DNA from 2 places in the Micromonospora sp. NPDC049801 genome. Region 2 is predicted to be linked to the other one. Evidence: riboswitches for the same ligand, from Rfam matches in the RefSeq annotation. Region 2 holds a riboswitch; the other holds the start of a gene.
What was found. A riboswitch is a leader RNA that binds a small molecule or an ion and turns the genes downstream of it on or off. The one in region 2 is predicted to bind S-adenosylmethionine.
Positions count from the first base shown of each region.

Region 1 (4,189 bases), on a different contig from region 2:
ACCAGCTCCGGGTCGAGCGCCGAGGTGGCCTCGTCGAAGAGCATCACCTCGGGTCGCAGCGCCAGCGCCCGGGCGATCGCCACCCGCTGCTGCTGACCGCCGGAGAGCTGCGCGGGCCGGGCGTCGGCCTTGCCGGCGAGCCCCACCAGCTCCAACTGCGCGCGGGCGACCTGGACCGCCTCGTCCTGGCCGAGCTTGCGCAGTCGGCGCAGCGCCAGCGTGACGTTGCGCAGCACGCTCAGGTGCGGAAAGAGGTTGAACTGCTGGAACACCATGCCGACCCGCTGGCGTAGCGCGTCCGGGTCGTCCCGCAGCACGCTGCGTCCGTCCAGCAGCACGTCGCCGCGGTCGGGTTCGATGAGGCGGTTGAGCGTACGCAGCAGGGTGGACTTGCCCGAACCGGACGGTCCGATCACGCAGGCCGTCGCGCCGCGGGGCACGGTCAGGTCGACGCCGCGCAGCACGCGGTTCGGCCCGAAGGCCAGGTGGACGTCGCGCGCCTGCACGCTCACCGAGGTCGTGGTCATCGCCGGTCTCCCTGCGTCGTGGCGGGCAGCGCCGTGTCGTCGTCCTCGTCGTCCGGCGCGGTGGCCGGGCGGCCGTGGCGCAGCCGCCGGTCGATCCAGTTGACGAGGTGGGTCAGCGGGACGGTCAACGCCAGGTAGAACAGGCCCGCCAGCAGCAGCGCGGATTCGTTCCCGGTGGTGGCCGCGTAGTCCTGCCCGATCCGGAACAGCTCGCGCTGGCTGGCCACCAGGCCGAGGAAGTACACCAGACTGGAGTCCTTGATCAGCGCGATGAGCTGGTTGACCCAGGCGGGCAGCACCCGCCGGATGCCCTGCGGGATGATCACCAGCCGCATCGCGTCGGCCCAGGAGAAGCCGAGCGCCCGGGCGCCCTCCAGTTGGGCGGCCTCCACCGACTGGATGCCGGAGCGGAAGATCTCCCCGATGTACGCGGCGGCGATCAGCGACAGCGCGAGGATGCCCAGCGGGTACGGTTCCGGTCCCCAGACCCGCATGCCCAGCGGCGCCAACCCGACGCCGATCAGCAGGATCGTCGCCGCGGCCGGCAGCCCTCGGAACACGTCCGTGTAGACGCGCGCCGGCCAGCGTAGCCACCGACTGCGGGAGATGCCGGCCACGGCCAGCAGCAGACCCAGCACCGTGCCGAGCAGGGCGGCGGAGACCGCCAGGATCAGCGTGTTGGGCAGCCCGACGGTCAGCATCTCGGGCAACGCCTCGCGCATCGCGTCGACGTCGAAGAACGTTTCCCAGAGGGTGCTCAACGGATCCATCGTTCGCCTCTCCTGCCGCCCTGCTCGCTCGTCACCGCCGGCCGCTCAGGAGGCGGCCGACGCGGACGCCGACGGTTGCGCCGACCCGGACGCGGACGGGGCTGTCGCCTTGCCGCTGCCCGGCTTGAAGTCCGCCGGGATCGGCCGGCCCGGGTAGTACTGCGCCTGCAACCGGCTCCAGGTGCCGTCGGCGATGACCTCGTCGAGGGCCTTGTTCAGCGCCTCGCGCAGCTTGTCGCTGCCCTTGGCGACGGCGTACGCGGTCGGCGCCGGGCTGAGCTGCTTGGCCGCCACGGTGATCTTGCCGTTGCTGTCGGCGGCGGACTTCTCGCCGATCTCGGCCGGTGCGATCCAGGCGTCGGCCGTGCCCGCCTTGAGCTGGTTGATCGCGCCGTTGTAGTCCGGCACGCGGACCGGGTCGAGCTGCTTGCCGGTGGCGTAGTCGTCCTGGACGGTGCCCTGCACCACCACGACACGCTCGCCGGTGAGCTGGTCGAATCCCTTGATCGGCGAGCCGGCCGGCACGTCCAGCCCGAAGTAGCCGAAGTCGTACCCGTTGCCGAAGTCGACGGTCTTCTTGCGCGCCTCCGTGATGGTGATCGAGGAGCTGCCGACGTCGAACTTGTGGTTGTTGACCTGGGAGAGCAGCGCGGAGAAGTCGGTGCCGACGAACTCCACCTTCAGGCCGAGCTTGCCGGCCACGGCGGTCAGCAGGTCGTTGTCGAAGCCGGTGAACTTGCCGTCCTTGAGGTACACGTTGGGCGGGGCGTCGGTCAGCGTGCCGGCCCGCAGCACACCCGGCTGCGCCAGACCGTACGGGTTCCCGCCGCCACTCCCCGAAGAGTCACCTCCACCCGAGCAAGCACCCAGCAAACCAACGGTCAACAAAGAAACCCCAACAGCAACAAAACGAGAAGAAATACGCATAACTAACTCCAAAGGGATGCGTCGATCCCGTCGATCATGAAGTTATTGCCGCGACACGCCGGTCAGGCGGGCAACAACTTCATGATCGACGCGAAGAAGGGTGGGGCGGGGTGGGGAGGGGTCAGCGCTTTAGGCGGCGGTACACGCCGCGCTGCGCATTCGCATCAGGTCCACGTGGCGGCGCCGGGTCAGGGCCGGCGTACGCCGGACGGCCGGTGGCGTGGGGCTGAGGATGTGCATGCGGTCTCCCGGGTCTTGGTGCTGACCTGGGTGCCAGGCCACGCTTGCACCGACGTCCCGCCGGTGCCTGGTCTTCACCCGGGGCACCCCACCGCGGAGGAGGGTTGCCGGCCAGCGAGCCGGGGCTTCGCGCTGGCACTCATGACCTGCGCCGAGGCTAGCAGCAGCCACCGGTCGGTCGTCCAGCCGATATGACCACCCTCACCGGCCGCGACCCGCGCTCGGCGAGCCGGTCAGCCGGCGTGCACGTGGGGCCGGCGCGTCCGGTCCGGCTCCTGGCGGCGCAGGATCTCCCGGGTGACCGAGACGATCTCGCCCTGCCCGAACGCCAGGTAACGCAGCACGTTGCGGGCCGGGCCGCCCTCGGTCCACTCGAAGTAGATGTGGGGGCGGCGCGTGCTGCGGTCGCGGATCTCCAACAGCAGCGCGGCCAGCGCGTTGGGCACCGAGGAGCTGGCCAGGCTGAGCACCGGGAAACGGTCGTGCGCCACGCTGCCGCGTACCAGCAACCCCGTCTCGAAGTCCGACGGATCGGTGACCCGGACCTCGACGAAGATCACGTCGCTGTCGTCGGGGAAGTCGTTGTCCGCCATGGTCTGGGCCAGCTTGTCGCGGTACTCCGCGAGGTCGCGGCGCTCCGGCTCGTGCGCGACCAGGCGGATGCGACGTCCGGAGCGCTCGTCGATCATCGCGCTCGCCAGCTCGTCGAGCTGGACGCGGTCGACCCGCAGCTCGAACGCCCGCGACACCCGCGACAGCGCCGACACCAGGATCATCGCGCCGATGAAGCAGGCGGCGATCTTCACGCCGTCGGGCCGCTCTGCCACGTTCGCCACGGTGGTGTAGACGAACGCCACCGTGATGACCCCGAACGCGACCGCGCGACCGCGCTGACGCCGCCGCCGCGCCGCGAGCGTCACGGCCGTCGCCGCCGAGGTGATCAACACCAGAACCCCGGTGGCGTACGCGCCGCCCTGCGCGTCGACGCTGGCGGAGAAAATGATCGTGATGAGGAACGCCACGCCGGTGAACACCAGGACCAGCGGCCGGACCGCGCGAGCCCACGTCGGCGCCATGCCGTAGCGGGGCAGATACCGGGGTACGAGGTTCAGCAGCCCGGCCATCGCGGACGCCCCCGCGAACCAGAGGATCGCGATGGTGGAGAGGTCGTAGACGGTGCCGAACACCCCGCCGAGATGCTGGTGGGCCAGGTAGGCCAGTGCCCGGCCGTTGGCGGCCCCGCCCGGCCGGAAGGCCTCGGGCGGGATCAGCACGGTGGTGGTCACGCTGCTGGTGATCAGGAAGACGCTCATCGTCGCGGCGGCCGTGGTGAGCAGCCGCCGCGCGCCCCGGATGCGGCCCAACGGCCGGTCCTCCGAGTCTTGGCGGTCCCCTCGGATGTGCGGCATCACCGCCACCCCGGTCTCGAAACCGGACAGACCCAGCGCCAGCTTCGGGAACACGAGCAGGGACAGCCCGACCACCAGCAGGGGATCCCCGTGTCCGGTGGTCAGGGCGTTCGTCCAGTCCCCGACCGCGCTCGGGTGGCTCACCACCCGCCACAGCGCGTCGGCGATCACCACCGCATTCAGCGTCAGGTAGACCGCGACCAGGACGACGGCGATCCCGATGGCCTCGCCGAACCCCTTGAGGAACACCGCGCCGAGCAGCGCCACCAGCAGCAGCGTGATGACCACCTCGTGACCCTTGAGGCCGCTGGGCAGG
Region 1 covers NZ_JBFAMS010000002.1:302,391-306,579, reverse strand. Annotated here, with positions in the region: gene AB0I89_RS04830 (amino acid ABC transporter ATP-binding protein) at 1-527, opposite strand, end outside; gene AB0I89_RS04825 (amino acid ABC transporter permease) at 524-1,297, opposite strand; gene AB0I89_RS04820 (ABC transporter substrate-binding protein) at 1,343-2,092, opposite strand; SAM riboswitch class IV at 2,500-2,611, opposite strand; gene AB0I89_RS04815 (amino acid transporter) at 2,698-4,189, opposite strand, start outside.
Region 1: another riboswitch for S-adenosylmethionine. It lies ahead of AB0I89_RS04820 (ABC transporter substrate-binding protein); the one in region 2 lies ahead of AB0I89_RS20625 (aminotransferase class V-fold PLP-dependent enzyme).

Region 2 (4,189 bases):
CCGGCCTGCCGATCCGCCTGCTGCACGACCGCGTGCTGGTGCGGATGGAGGGCAGCGAGGGCGAGCGTCGCTCCACCGCAGGAATCGTCATCCCGGCGACCGCAGCGGTCGGCAAGCGCCTCGCGTGGGCCACCGCCGTGGGTGTGGGGCCGAACGTCCGCGCCATCGTCTCCGGCGACCGGGTGCTCTTCGACCCCGACGACCGCTCCGAGGTCGAGCTGCACGGCCGCGGGTACGTGCTGCTACGCGAGCGCGACGTGCACGCCGTGGCCGCCGAGCGGATCGAGAACGACCCCACCGGCCTCTACCTGTAGCCGCCCCGCCCCGGGCCCGACCGCTTCGTTTGTCGGACCGTACGCCGGGAAGCCAGCCGGCGACCGTTGCCCTGGGGAGGGACGATGCCGGTATTCGTGAAGAAACTGCTGACCTGGGGCAGCGTCGCGTTCCTGATCTACTTCATGGCGTTCCGGCCGGACGGCGCGGCGCAGTTGTTCAAGGGGATCGGGGCGGCGTTGATCGCCATGGCCCAGGGACTCGGCGACTTCCTCACCACCCTGATGACCTGACCCCGCCGGCCGCGCCGCGAGACCGCCCGCCCGCGCTCAGGCGTTACCGGGCGGCCACGGCGCGGCGGGGCGCAGGCCGTGCCAACCGGGCGGCGGATAGTTGCCGACCGGGGGCGGCGGGGCGAGCACCACCGGAATGGGCACCACCGGCTCGTCGGGCGCGGACACCGATCGCTGCGTGCCGTCCGGAAAGCGCAGGTGGTACTGGCTACCGTCCCAGACACCGACCGGGGCCTGCGGGTCGCGGCCCACGAAGTACGACCGGTACGCGGTGATCGCCTCCAGGAGCTGCCGCTCCTCGACGGCGGTCCGTTCCCGGTCGGACGGCTTACGGTCCAGACCGCGCAGCGTCCCGTCCCGCAGCAGGGCCAGCCGGGTCGCGGCGAGCTGGTACCCGCGCATGGCACGCGCACCGGCGTCGCCGCCGACGCGGCGTGCCCAGCTCCGGGCGGCGTGCCGACGACCCAGGCTGCTCAGGGCGGCCACCTCCGGTGGGCTCAACCAGCCGGCGCGTACGTAGTCCGGCAGCGTCCGTTCGGTGAGCCGCCCTTCCCAGGCGCGCAGCCACACGGCCAGCCCGACCACGCCGAAGAACACCGGCACCATCAGGCCCAGGAAGCCGTACAGCATGATCACGGCCTCGCCGGTGGCCTGGGTGAGCGTCGGCAGCAGGTTCCACGTGCCGTGCAGCATCATCGCGAGCAGCAGGCCGGCGATCGGGGCCAGCACCCGGACCCGCCGGTCGGCGCTCCGGGAGGCCACGCCGAGCCCCACGCCGGTCATCGAGGTGAAGAGGGGATGGGCGAACCCGAACAGGAGGATCCGCACGATGAAGATGGCGATCACCTGTTGGGTGCCGGTCGCCGGGCCGTACCGGTCGGCACCGGCCGCGTAGCCGTACCCGCCCAGGTAGAGGATGTTCTCCACCATGGCGAAGCCGACCGCGGAGAGCCCGCAGTAGACCAGGCCGTCGGTGATCCCGGACCACTCCCGGCGGCGGAACACCAGCAGCAGGATCGGGCCGAGCGCCTTGGTCAACTCCTCGATGAACGGCGCCACCAGTACGCCGGTCAGCGCGTCCGGCAGCCCCCAGTCGGCGAATCGTCCGGCGGCGAACTCGTTCACGTTCAGCGAGGCGGCGGTGGAGACGAACGCCCCCCAGGCGAAGCAGAAGACCAGGTATTTCAGGGGTTCCGGTTCGTACCGGTCGAGCCAGAGGAAGCAGGCGACCAGCACCGGAACCGGCAGGATCGCGGCGCCCACCCCGATGAGCAGCGCGTCGAGGCCGAGCGACTGACCGAGGCGGACGACCATGAAGACCGCGCACGCGGCGATGAGCAGCACCACCCCGGCCAGCACCAGGAACCGCAGCCAGCCGAAGCGGCGCGGCGGCATCCCGGGTGACGTGCCGGCGGGCGGAACCGCGGGCGGGTGCGGCGGCGACGGCAGGGGTGCACCGGGCGGGGTGTCGGCCATGCGGTCAGCGTAGCCATCCCCCGCCGGCTGGTCCGGTCGCATCCACAGCCGCTATGCTGCCGGCAGGTCACGAGCGCCAGCGTCAAGCCCCGGCTTGCTGGCCGGCAACCCTCGTCGAGTTCGCGGTGGGGTGCCCCGGGTGATGACCGGGCCCAGCCCGATCGGCGTGCTGGGCAAGCGCGGACCCCGTCCCGATGCCATACCCGGGGTCCCTGACCCCGGAGGTTCCGGCGTGTCCGTCACCCTCGTACCCTCGCTGCCCAGCCTGCCCGCTCTCGCGTCCCCGCCGTCGGCGGCGCTCGACGTGCTGGGCGTGCCCGGCGAGATCAACCTCGACTACGCGGCCACCGCGCCGTGCGCGCGGGCCGCGGCCGACGCGGTCACCGAACTGCTGCCCTGGTACGCCAGCGTGCACCGGGGCGCGGGAGCGCTGTCGCGGCGCTGCACGCTGGCCTACGAGCGGGCCCGGCAGACCGTCGGCGACTTCCTCGGCGCGGGCGCCGATGACCACGTGGTCTTCACCCGCAACACCACGGACGCGCTCAACCTGCTGGCCCGGTCGTTGCCGGCCGGCACGACGGTGGTCACCTTCGCCGGTGAGCACCACGCGAACCTGCTGCCCTGGCCGCGCGGCTCGGTACGCCTGCCGGTACCCGCCAACCCGGCCGGGGCGGTACGCGATCTCGCCGCCGCGCTGACCGAACTGCGCCGCGACAGCAACCCCGCGCTGCCGGTGCTGGTCGCGGTGACCGGGGCGAGCAACGTGACCGGTGAGCTGTGGCCGGTCGCCGAACTGGCCCGGGTGGCCCACCGGCACGGCGCCCGGATCGTCCTCGACGCGGCGCAGCTCGCCCCGCACGTCCCGGTCGACAGGCGCACGCTCGACGTGGACTACCTGGCCGTCTCCGGCCACAAGCTGTACGCCCCGTTCGGCGCGGGTGTGCTCGTCGGCCGGGCGGACTGGCTGGACGCGGCCCCGCCGTACCTCGCCGGTGGCGGGGCCACCAGCCACGTCGGGCCGGCCACCCACGACGTGACCTGGGCGACCGGTCCGGCCCGGCACGAGGGCGGCACCCCCAACCTGCTCGGCGCGGTGGCGCTGGCGGCGGTGTGCGCGGCGTTGACCGACGCCGACCGGGTCGCGCTCGCCGCCCGCGAGCAGGCGTTGCTGGCCCGGCTCCGCGCCGGCCTCGCGGCCCTGCCGCACGTCGTGGAGTTGCGGACCTTCGGCCCGGACGCGCCCCGGGTCGGCATCGTGTCGTTCGTGGTCGCCGGCCAGGACTCGGCCACGGTGGCCGCCCGGCTCGCCGCCGAGCACCACATCGGCGTACGGGACGGGTTGTTCTGCGCCCACCCGCTGGCCCGGCGGCTGCTCGACGAGGCTGCCTCGCGTACCGGCCGGAGGGATCTGCCGCCGACCGCGCTGCGTGCCAGCATCGGTCTGGGCAGCACCGCCGCCCAGGTGGACCGGCTCCTTGCGGCGCTCGCCGAGCTGGCCTGAGGCGCGTTCTCAGCCGACTGGCGGGGCGGTGGGTGGCTTCGGCGCGTCGCCCGGCTCGGCGGGCTCACCCACCGGCCGCTCCTGGTCCCCGAAGGAGGTGCGGATGCAGCGGTTCGCCTCCTCCTGCTCAATGCCGGAGGCCACCAGCAGGTCACTGGCCGTGGTGCGGATCTGGGCGATCACGACGCTGCCGGAGAAGCCCACCCCCTCCCCGTACGCGCGGCCGGCCTCGCTGACGGCCCGCAGCGACCGCTCCCGCGCCTTCTGCGGCTCCTCCCCCGCCGCGAACTCGTGTTTGAGCAGCCGGACCGACTCGGCGAGGTGGCCGATCGCGTCCGGCATGGGGTCGGGCACCGGCTCGTCGTCCTCGATCAGGGTGACGGACCGGCGGATCAGGGTGCCGGAGTTGCGCATCGCCCGGTCGATCGGGTCGGCCGCCTCCGCGTAGTGGACGAGTTCGTCCCGGCGGTGCCAGCGGGCCGGCGACAGGGTGGCGGTCTCCTTGGCGCCCTCGATCGCCTCGCTCAGGGTGGCCAGCTCGTCCTTGTTGTTGCGCAGCCGTTCCAGCGCCCGCTGGATGGTGGCGCGGTCCCCGGAGCGCAGGCCGTCGGCGGTGGCGTCGAGCTGCGCCGCGAGCAGGTCCAGC
Region 2 covers NZ_JBFAMS010000011.1:131,973-136,161, reverse strand. Annotated here, with positions in the region: gene AB0I89_RS20640 (co-chaperone GroES) at 1-314, shown strand, start outside; gene AB0I89_RS20635 (hypothetical protein) at 399-566, shown strand; gene AB0I89_RS20630 (PrsW family intramembrane metalloprotease) at 603-2,084, opposite strand; SAM riboswitch class IV at 2,108-2,228, shown strand; gene AB0I89_RS20625 (aminotransferase class V-fold PLP-dependent enzyme) at 2,299-3,543, shown strand; gene AB0I89_RS20620 (FUSC family protein) at 3,553-4,189, opposite strand, start outside.